Regions from separate parts of the Lysinibacillus sp. FSL K6-0057 genome, predicted to be linked through region 2. Evidence: riboswitches for the same ligand, from Rfam matches in the RefSeq annotation. Region 2 holds a riboswitch; the other holds the start of a gene.

Region 1 (4,981 bases), 590 kb from region 2:
GCGTATGGTATCGAATCAGCCTTTTCACCATAGCAAAAATCACAAGCCTTCAGAGATAGCACATCACCAATCGGTGCTAATAAAAAGCCTACTTCCTGCAATTTCTCTGTGATCTGTTCAGGGGCAGTCGTTGGTATTTTCAAATGGATTTGATGATCTGGTGTATATTCCATCGTCCCCTCTTCCCCAACGACCTCTGCTAACGTCAGCATTTGCTGAGGAGTAAAAAACTTATTGGCCACACCTGGGCTCACTGCTAATTCAAAAATAGATTCTATTTTTTGCTGTACAAGCTTCGGTGTTACGTTGACTGCGTTTGTCCCTTTCACCATTGCGAGTGCCGCTGTAGCCATTTCAAGTGCTGTTTTTTTCGGCTTTGGCGTAGCGGCTATACTGGGTTTATTAAAGCGCCCTGCATTAGGATCAGCTGTAAAGTCATTTCTTGCTGTTCCTGTCTCTTGATTCATTGCCCAAGGTTCATTTTCTTCACGCAAACGTTGATGTGGACGTAATGGTTGTTTTTCTTCCCCCAGGGTATATTTACGTTGGTAACCGCGTGGCGTAATCATCTTATTGTCATAGAAAAATGTTGATGAATTCCCGATAATGACAGTTGTCAGCATACCAATATCATGTTCTAGCATTTCTGCTAGCGTTGTCATGGTCACTTCTTGACGTTCTCGATACGCACTTTTCACAAGCCCTACTGGTGTGTCTGGCGAACGATATTCTAAGAGAATTCGCTGAGCTTCGACAATTTGTCTTGTACGGCGACCACTTTTAGGATTGTATAATGCGATGACAAAATCTGCCATAGCAGCTGCCTCGACACGCTTTGCAATCAAATTCCAAGGTGTTAGATGGTCACTTAAACTGATTGTACAAGCATCATGCATAATGGGTGCACCAAGTATGCTCGCACATGAATTAATCGCAGAAATACCAGGAACAATTTCTACTTCAATTCCTGTTGCTTCTGTCCAGCCTAGCTCGATTAACACCTCATACACTAATCCCGCCATGCCATAAACGCCTGCATCACCACTCGAAATCACCGAGACAATGCTCCCTGCCTCTGCTTGACGAACGGCTTCCTGCGCACGGGACACCTCTTCTGTCATGCCTGTGCTAACAATCGATTTCGCACTAACTAAATCTTGAATCAGCTCTACATAGGTTTTGTAGCCTATAATCATATCACTTTGTTGTAAAGCTTCTACTGCACGTGTCGTAATATGCTTAAAATCTCCAGGTCCAAAGCCTACTACGAAAATTTTTCCTTTTTGCGCCATGTTGTTACCCCTCTTTCACCTTTTCGATCCCTTTAATGGCTGTTGTTTGAGCAGTACGCTGTAATGTACCTTCACGAAGTGTAAAGACATGTTCGTTGTATAAGGATTCATGATGTAAATCTTGTACTAGTGTCCTAGCATGCTCTGTTGATGGCACACGATACCAATTCCCTTGAGGGTAGGCGATTACCACACAGGCATCCTTGCATCGTCCATTACAGCGCGTTCTTGTCGTATGTATTTCTTGATCGAGTGCTTGTCGCTGTATTTCATCTCGAATGGCTAAGGTAATTTCCTCACCATCCTTATTCATGCAACTACTGCCATTGCAAATAAAGAGATGTGTTTTCATCCCCTCTAAATTCCATGTTGTCATCTTCTGTCTCCCCTCATTTGCTTTCTGGAAAAAGAAAAACCTTTACTCTAAATCGAAGAGTAAAGGTTTTGTAGAAGCCAAATAAAAACGAATAGCATGAAATAAAGGTACTCGCTTCCGCTTCAACTTCTCCCTCCGAAAAGTTTGCATGCACAATCAAATAAGCAGGTTTCCTGACTTAAGCTTCATTTTACAGTCGCACCTTCCCAAGTTTGCACCAGTGGCTTTGCGATTTCATCAGCTATTACAGTAGCGGGGGCTGTATTGGATTTTCACCAATTTCCCTATTATCTCGAGCTATTCGAGCACTTATTGACGTTTTATATGAAATTTTTATTAGTATTTTAAATAGAAAACTGTCTTAATCATATCTTATTATTTTAAAATTTCAATATTTCTTTAAAAATTTATGACAAATTTATCAATTTTGAAGTGAACTGGGGTATAAAATTTATACAATATCCATCATTAGCACAATGAATATTATCAGAATATTCGCCGTTGACCTTTAATTAAAAAAATTTTATAAAAAGGTATAGCATATTTATGGAAAATCATGTTACACTTTGTCGTGAAATCTCACAATTGAATGTTTTTCGGTGTAAAATGCTTGCCATTTTGCTTAAAAGGGAAGCCGGTTTGAGTCCGGCGCGGTCCCGCCACTGTAATAGGGAGCTTTATAGAATATGTCACTGTCCAACGGATGGGAAGACCTATAAAGTATTGAACTAGAGCCAGGAGACCTGCCGAAAAATAGGTGATCGTTTCAGCCTACGAGGATAGGTGTGCGGCTTAGCAGATGAGAATGTTATTTGCTTTTTTAGCTATGCACTTTTCCACCAACGGAGAAGTGCTTTTTTATTTACGCACGCTACATTCTAAAAATCTATTAATTAGTTAGGAGGAAAGCTTTTTGAAATTTTCATGGTGGAAACTTAGTTATTTTTTATTGGCCTTTTTAATTGTGCCAAAACGTGCCTTTGCGATGCATATCATGGAAGGTTTTTTACCAATCGAATGGGCGATTTTTTGGTGGGTTATTTCTATTCCTTTTATCGTTCTAGGATTGCGTTCTATTCGCAAAACAATTGAAGAAAATCCTGAAACAAAGATGCTTTTAGGGCTTTCAGGAGCCTTTGCTTTTGTGCTATCTGCCTTAAAAATCCCTTCTGTTACAGGTAGCTGCTCTCACCCAACTGGTGTTGGACTTGGGACAGTTCTCTTTGGCCCTCTAGCCATGAGTGTAATTGGAACAATCGTTTTATTATTCCAATCTTTATTATTAGCACATGGAGGAATCACGACTTTAGGGGCGAACGCCTTTTCGATGGCTATTGTAGGTCCTTTTATTGCTTACTTTGTCTTTAAAGGAGCACAAAAAGTAGGTTTGTCATTTTCACTAGCCGTATTTTTCGCAGCTATGCTTGGTGATTTAGGTACATATGTTGTGACTTCTGTACAACTAGCACTAGCCTTCCCTTCAGAAGTTGGAGGCTTTATGGCATCCTTTACAAAGTTTGCAGGTATTTTTGCTTTAACTCAAATTCCTTTAGCGGTGAGTGAAGGGATTTTAACGGTCATTGTGATGAATTTCTTGAAAAAATACAATATTAGCGAATTAAAAACTTTACGTGTTTTCTCAACAAAGGAGGCACATTAACAGATGAAAAAAAATTTATTGTTATTAGCAATTGTTGTGTTGTTAGCCATCATTCCATTGTTCATACAAAAAGGTGCTGAATTTGGTGGTGCTGATGGAGAGGCAGAAGCAGCCATTGGTGAAATCAATGCGGAATATGAACCATGGTTCGAAAGCCTATGGGAGCCACCAAGCGGTGAAATCGAAAGCTTATTATTCGTGCTACAGGCAGCTATTGGAGCTGGCTTTATTGGCTACTTCATCGGCTATATGCGTGGCAAACATAAAGAAGGTTAACCATTATGTTACTCATTGATAAGTATGCCTATCTTAATAAGCTAGCGTCTGTTCATCCGCTAGAAAAAATGATATTTTCACTTGGACTACTTCTCATAACGCTCATCTTGAGAGATGAACGACTTTCACTCATTACATTTTTTGTAATGAGTGCTTTTATCATTTTAGGTGCAAAAATTCCGCTTACATACTATGCCAAGTTATTATTGCTACCTGGTTTTTTCTTATTCACAAGTCTCGTATCTATTTTACTTTCCATTACACCGTCAACCAATGCACTACCTGCCCATATTTGGTCTTATACATGGACGAATTGGACTGTTTTCATTGGGAACGCAAGTGTGCTATTAGCGCAGCAGCTGTTCTTTGTCGTTCTGGGCAGTATTAGTTGTTTATACTTTTTAATTCTAACCACTTCTGTACAAGGAATATGTTATGTGCTACGACAATGGCGACTCCCCTCTTTATTGGTTGAGCTCGTCGAACTAACTTATCGTTTTATTTTTATGTTTTTAGAAAGTATGCAAAATATCCATCTAGCCCAGCAAGCGCGTCTCGGCTACCATTCACCGATGCAATGGCTACGCTCTGTCTCCATGCTCATTGTGGCATTATTTGTGGAAATGTTTCAACGTAGTCGGGAGCTCAACAATGCCATGCAATCACGTGGTGGCGAGGCCGTCTACTGGCAAGAGATGGGCTCCTATAGCAAGAAAAATTGGCTAGGCATGGCAGCAATATTACTAGTCCTCATCGTATATGGAGGGTATTTCACATGACAGCATTTTATTTTGAACTCAACCAATTATCATATGCCTATGCAGATGGTACGAAAGCGTTGTCAGATATTACATTAGACATTCCAAAAGGGAAAAAAATCGCCATACTCGGGCATAATGGCGCAGGAAAATCGACTTTGTTTCAGCATCTTAATGGTATTTTGAAACCTACAGCTGGGACGATTTTATTCGAAGGCAACGGACTAGAATATAGTGGAAAAGCTTTAAAAATTCTACGTCAGCAGGTAGGCATTGTCTTTCAAAATGCAGATCATCAGCTTTTTTCAGGAACCGTCAAGCAAGATATAGCATTTGGACCATTGAACCTCGGCTGGTCTACTGAAAAAATGGAAGAAAAAATAGCATGGGCCGTTGCGCAAACCGAAGTGGAAGATTTGCTCGATAAACCCATTCATTTTCTAAGCGTAGGTCAGAAAAAGCGTGTGGCGATGGCAGGTGTTTTAGCGATGGAGCCCTCTGTCCTTTTATTAGACGAACCAACGGCAGGTCTTGATAATTATTATGCTACACAAGTATTACAATACTTAGCCAAATTAGAAGATGGTGAGAGAACCATTTTACTAGCAACTCATGACAT
Region 2 (4,981 bases):
TTTGGTCTAGTACCAAAACGCTTTAACTGGCAAGGTGGTAAAGTCGATTTACATACCTACTACAGTGTAGCAAGAGGGAATAAAACAGCCGTAGCGAGTGAAATGACAAAATGGTTTAATACCAATTATCACTATATTGTTCCTGAGTATGAGGGACAAACCTTACAACTAACAGAAAATAAAGTGTTAGCTGACTTTTTAGAGACGAAAGAAGCATTCGGGATCATCACGAAGCCGACATTGATTGGTCCCTATACATTTTGCAAGTTAACAAAAGGCTACAACAAATTAACACAGGTTGAATACTTATTAGCCTTATTACCGCTCTATACGCAGGTATTAAAAGAGTTAGTGGATGCAGGTGCCACTTGGATTCAGCTAGAAGAGCCATCCCTTGTTACAACTCTTGATCCAGCAGAGATAAAGCTGGTGCAAGAAATTTACGACCAGTTAGCCGTTGCCGTTCCAGGGGCTAAGATTATGCTACAGACTTATTTTGAAGCATTATGTGCCTATGAAACATTGATTACGCTGCCTGTTCAAGGTTTTGGCCTAGACTTTGTTCATGGCTATAAAGGGAATATGGAGTCACTGCGTCAATTTGGTTTCCCTCAGGACAAAGTATTGGCAATTGGGGTTGTAAATGGCCGTGATATTTGGCGTTCAAACCTTGCAGAGGTCAACGCAACGATTCAAGCCATTGAACAGCTAAGTCATGCCGAAGAGCTATGGATTCAACCATCAAGTAACCTACAGCACGTTCCAATCACAACCTCTCTTGAAAATGAACTTGACCCTGTTTTAAAGCAGGCTTTGGCCTTCGCAGATGAAAAAATCGTAGAAATCACGGGGCTGACTAAATTTAGACGAGATAAAGATGGTTCCTTACAACATAATTTTTCAGAAAGTATGAAGGCGATTGAGGCTCTAAAAAATCATCCAATCCGCCAAAACAAGTTGATTCATCAAGCTGTTCAAACTGTGACAACGCAAGATTTTGAACGACAAAGTGATTTTACGCAACGTCAAAATATGCAACAACAGGCCTTAGCGTTACCGCTATTTCCAACGACTACAATCGGTAGCTTCCCACAATCTGATGAGGTGAAAAGAAATCGTAATGCTTGGCGAAAGAAACAACTAGCAAATGAAGACTACGAGGCATTTATAGAAGAGGAAACTAAGCGCTGGATCACTATACAAGAGGACCTAGATATCGATGTACTCGTTCATGGTGAATTTGAGCGTACAGACATGGTAGAATATTTTGGTGAAAAACTGACTGGCTTTGCCTTTACAGAAAAAGCATGGGTCGTTTCATACGGGTCACGCTGTGTGAAGCCTCCGATCATTTATGGAGATGTTGCGTGGGCCTCACCCATTACCGTAAAAGAATCAGCCTATGCTCAAAGCCTAACAAAGCGATTTGTAAAAGGCATGCTGACAGGGCCTGTGACGATATTAAATTGGTCGTTTGTACGCGATGATCTTTCCCGTCAAGATGTCGCTTATCAAATTGCATTAGCACTTCGCAAAGAGGTGGAAGCACTAGAAAACGCAGGTATTTCGATTATTCAAGTGGATGAACCAGCACTAAGAGAAGGCTTACCGCTTCGAAAAGAAGAGTGGGGGGCTTACTTAGATTGGGCTGTCAATTCCTTCAAGCTTGCTACATCTAGTGTCAAAGATGAAACACAAATCCATACACATATGTGTTACTGCGAATTTAATGATTTCATCGAACCGATTAGCGCACTAGATGCAGATGTGATTTCCATTGAAACATCTCGAAGCCATGGGGAACTCATCACGTCACTACAAGTGCAACCCTATAAAAAAGGAATAGGTTTAGGTGTCTATGATATTCATAGCCCACGTGTACCAAGTGAGGAAGAAATGCTCACTATTATGAAAGATAGTTTACAGGTTCTTGATCGCCAACAATTTTGGGTGAATCCAGATTGTGGCTTAAAGACAAGAAAAGAAACCGAAACCGTTGCAGCTTTAGCCAATATGGTTGCTGCTACTAAAACATTGCGTCAAGCCGTACAACAATCTACATCAAGATAATGAAATGATTTATTTAATCTACTACATCTACTCTCCAAAAGATAACAAAGGCCAGGGTAAGTTACCTGGTCTTTTTATGTTGTTTGGAGAAATTTATTATATTCAGAAAATAAAATTGACGTGAACATGGGAGCATGTTATGTTTATTACTAATTTCATAGCAATCATTACAAGTTTGAATGAATTCGTCTTTCATTCAATTAAAAGGAAAATGGGTGAAAATCCCATGCTGTCCCGCAGCTGTAAATGAGGAGTTTTGTTTCAAATACCACTGAGTAAGTACTTGGGAAGGTGAAGCAAAATTATGATTCATGAGCCAGAATGCCTGCTTGTAAGAAGATTCATTGATGATCTACGAAAGATAGGGAGATGGATGGAGACTTGCTCATCGTGAGTTTTTCTGTCCTTATTCTTTTTTAGAATAAGGTTTTTTTATGCCCTCTCTTCTTTAACAAGTAGATTTATTTGCACTACGAATAGAGATAGGAGACAGAAAATGAGATTGACTAAGTATTTACTTCCTTTACTGCTTGTGCTGACGTTCAGTTTACTTGCTGGCTGTACAAGCACGGATGAAGAAAAGGGGAAGACAGCGACACCGCAAACAAATGAAAAAATGATAACAATTGGCTGGCCATTAGATGTCGGTCCATTGAATCCTCATACATATTTACCGAATCAAATGACTGCCCAAGCCATGGTCTATGAATCCTTGGTGGAATACAATGATGATGGCACGGTTACGCCAAAGCTAGCAGAAAGCTGGGACATCTCAGAGGACAAAACTTCGTATACTTTCCATTTAAGAAAAGATGTGAAGTATTCAGATGGAACTGCTTTTAATGCCGATAATGTCATTCGTAATTTTGATGCCGTATTAGCGAATCGAGACATGCATTCTTGGATGGGCATGGTCAACCATATGAAAGAGGTTGTAAAAGTAGATGATTTTACCATTCGTCTGCAATTGGATGAACCCTATTATCCTGTCTTAAACGAACTTGCCTTTGTCAGACCTTTCCGCTTTTTAGGGGATAACGGATTCCCAGAAGGCGATACGACGCAAGATTCTATCAAGGAACCGATCGGGACTGGTCCATGGGTGTTAACTGAATACAAAAAGGACGAATATGCATTATTTAGTCGCAATGAAAACTATTGGGGAGAAAAACCACTAGTAGAACAAATAAAAGTAAAAATTATCCCTGATTCAGAATCTATTTCATTAGCATTTGAAAACGAAGAATTAGATTTAATTTATGGTCGTGGCATTATTAGTTTAGATAACTATACGTATTTAAAAGACAGTGGGAAATATAAAACAGCTACCTCTGAGCCTTTGTCTACAAAAGCACTGCTGTTCAATACACAATCTGGCCCGTTAGCTGAATTAAAGGTGCGTCAAGCCATTCAATATGCTATTAATAAGGAGCAAATGGTAGACAGTATTACACATGGTACAGAAAAAGTGGCAAACACATTGTTCTGGGATGCAATTCCTTATGCCAATATAGATTTAGCGCCTATTTTATACAATCCAGAAAAAGCGCAACAATTGCTAGATGAGGCAGGGTGGACGTTACAGAATGGAGAAAAAATTCGTTCGAAAAACGGACAAGCATTATCATTAGATTTAATTTACATTGCATCCGATGCGATTCAAAAACCAATGGCAGAATTAATGCAAGGTGAATTAGCAAAAATTGGCGTACAGTTGAATTTAGAAGGTGCAGATGTGATGGTCGGTCTACAAAAATTGATGGATGACCAGGTAGATATTAATTTCTGGCGTACCAATGGACCGCCAACAGACCCTCATAGCTTTGCAAATGAATCAGCTACACCAAATGCTAGTGGTGTGTATGAGGCGAAATTAGGCTTACCAAACGCCAAAGAAATCGATACGAAAATCCACCAATTATTAATAGGCACGGATGAAGAGGAACGCGTGCAGCTTTATACGGATATTTTAACGATGTTCCATGACCAAGCACTATTCTATCCAATATCTTACGAAACAAATAATGTGATTTATCAACCATATCTAAAGGATTTTGCCCCACGTGCATCTGAATACGATATACCTTATGCACAAATGGCTACAGAAAAATAAAAGTGGAAGAGAGAGTATGTCTAGCAGAGACAGCTCTCTCTTTATCATAGGATTGAGTAGGAAGTGACAGCATGTATGAGTCGACATGGATGTTTTGTTTAAAAAGAATTTTGACATTGCCCTTTGTCTTATTAGGCGTTTCCATCCTAACCTTTGTATTTATTCGTTTCGTTCCAGTAGAGCCTGCTGAAGTCATACTACGTTTGGCAAGAGTTGCGCCAACAGAGGAAGCCATTCAGGCATTACGTGAAGAACTAGGGACGGACAAGTCGTTTCTTCTTCAATATTTACTATGGGGAAAAGGCGTATTACAGCTGGATTTTGGAACATCTTTTGTTAGTAAATTACCCGTGGCACATGAGCTATTTGCGAAATTACCCGCAACCATTGAATTAGCGATTGCTGCGTTTGTCCTCATTTTAGGGCTAAGTATCCCATTCGGGGTGATAAGCGCATTGTATAAGCACACCATCATCGATAAAATCATTCGATTCTTTACCATCCTGAGTGTGTCGATTCCAACCTTTTGGCTAGGTTTCCTACTACTCTATTTATTTAGCTTGAAATTAGGATTCTTTCCGACAAATGGGAAGGGCACACTATCTCATTTAGTTTTACCCGCATTCACACTGGCTTTACCAACAATTGGCTTGTTCGTTCAATTTATCCGTTCAACCATCCTAGAAGAATTACAGCAGCAATATGTTCAATATGCACAGTTAAGAGGATTAAAAAGCTCTGTGATTCTTATCCGTCATGTGTTGCGAAATGCTGCTATTCCATTGACATCCCTGTTAG

Evidence for each region. Region 2 has a riboswitch for cobalamin ahead of nikA (nickel ABC transporter substrate-binding protein). Riboswitches for the same ligand answer to the same signal wherever they lie in the genome.
Region 1: another riboswitch for cobalamin. It lies ahead of MHB40_RS15615 ((2Fe-2S) ferredoxin domain-containing protein); the one in region 2 lies ahead of nikA (nickel ABC transporter substrate-binding protein).

The regions. Positions count from the first base shown of each region.
Region 1 is NZ_CP152047.1:3,120,770-3,125,750, forward strand. Features, by position in the region: gene cobJ (precorrin-3B C(17)-methyltransferase) at 1-1,292, opposite strand, end outside; gene MHB40_RS15615 ((2Fe-2S) ferredoxin domain-containing protein) at 1,297-1,668, opposite strand; cobalamin riboswitch at 1,814-1,996, opposite strand; cobalamin riboswitch at 2,249-2,434, shown strand; gene MHB40_RS15620 (energy-coupling factor ABC transporter permease) at 2,582-3,328, shown strand; gene MHB40_RS15625 (energy-coupling factor ABC transporter substrate-binding protein) at 3,332-3,604, shown strand; gene cbiQ (cobalt ECF transporter T component CbiQ) at 3,610-4,383, shown strand; gene MHB40_RS15635 (ATP-binding cassette domain-containing protein) at 4,380-4,981, shown strand, end outside.
Region 2 is NZ_CP152047.1:2,534,767-2,539,747, forward strand. Features, by position in the region: gene metE (5-methyltetrahydropteroyltriglutamate--homocysteine S-methyltransferase) at 1-2,070, shown strand, start outside; cobalamin riboswitch at 2,225-2,418, shown strand; gene nikA (nickel ABC transporter substrate-binding protein) at 2,567-4,183, shown strand; gene nikB (nickel ABC transporter permease) at 4,255-4,981, shown strand, end outside.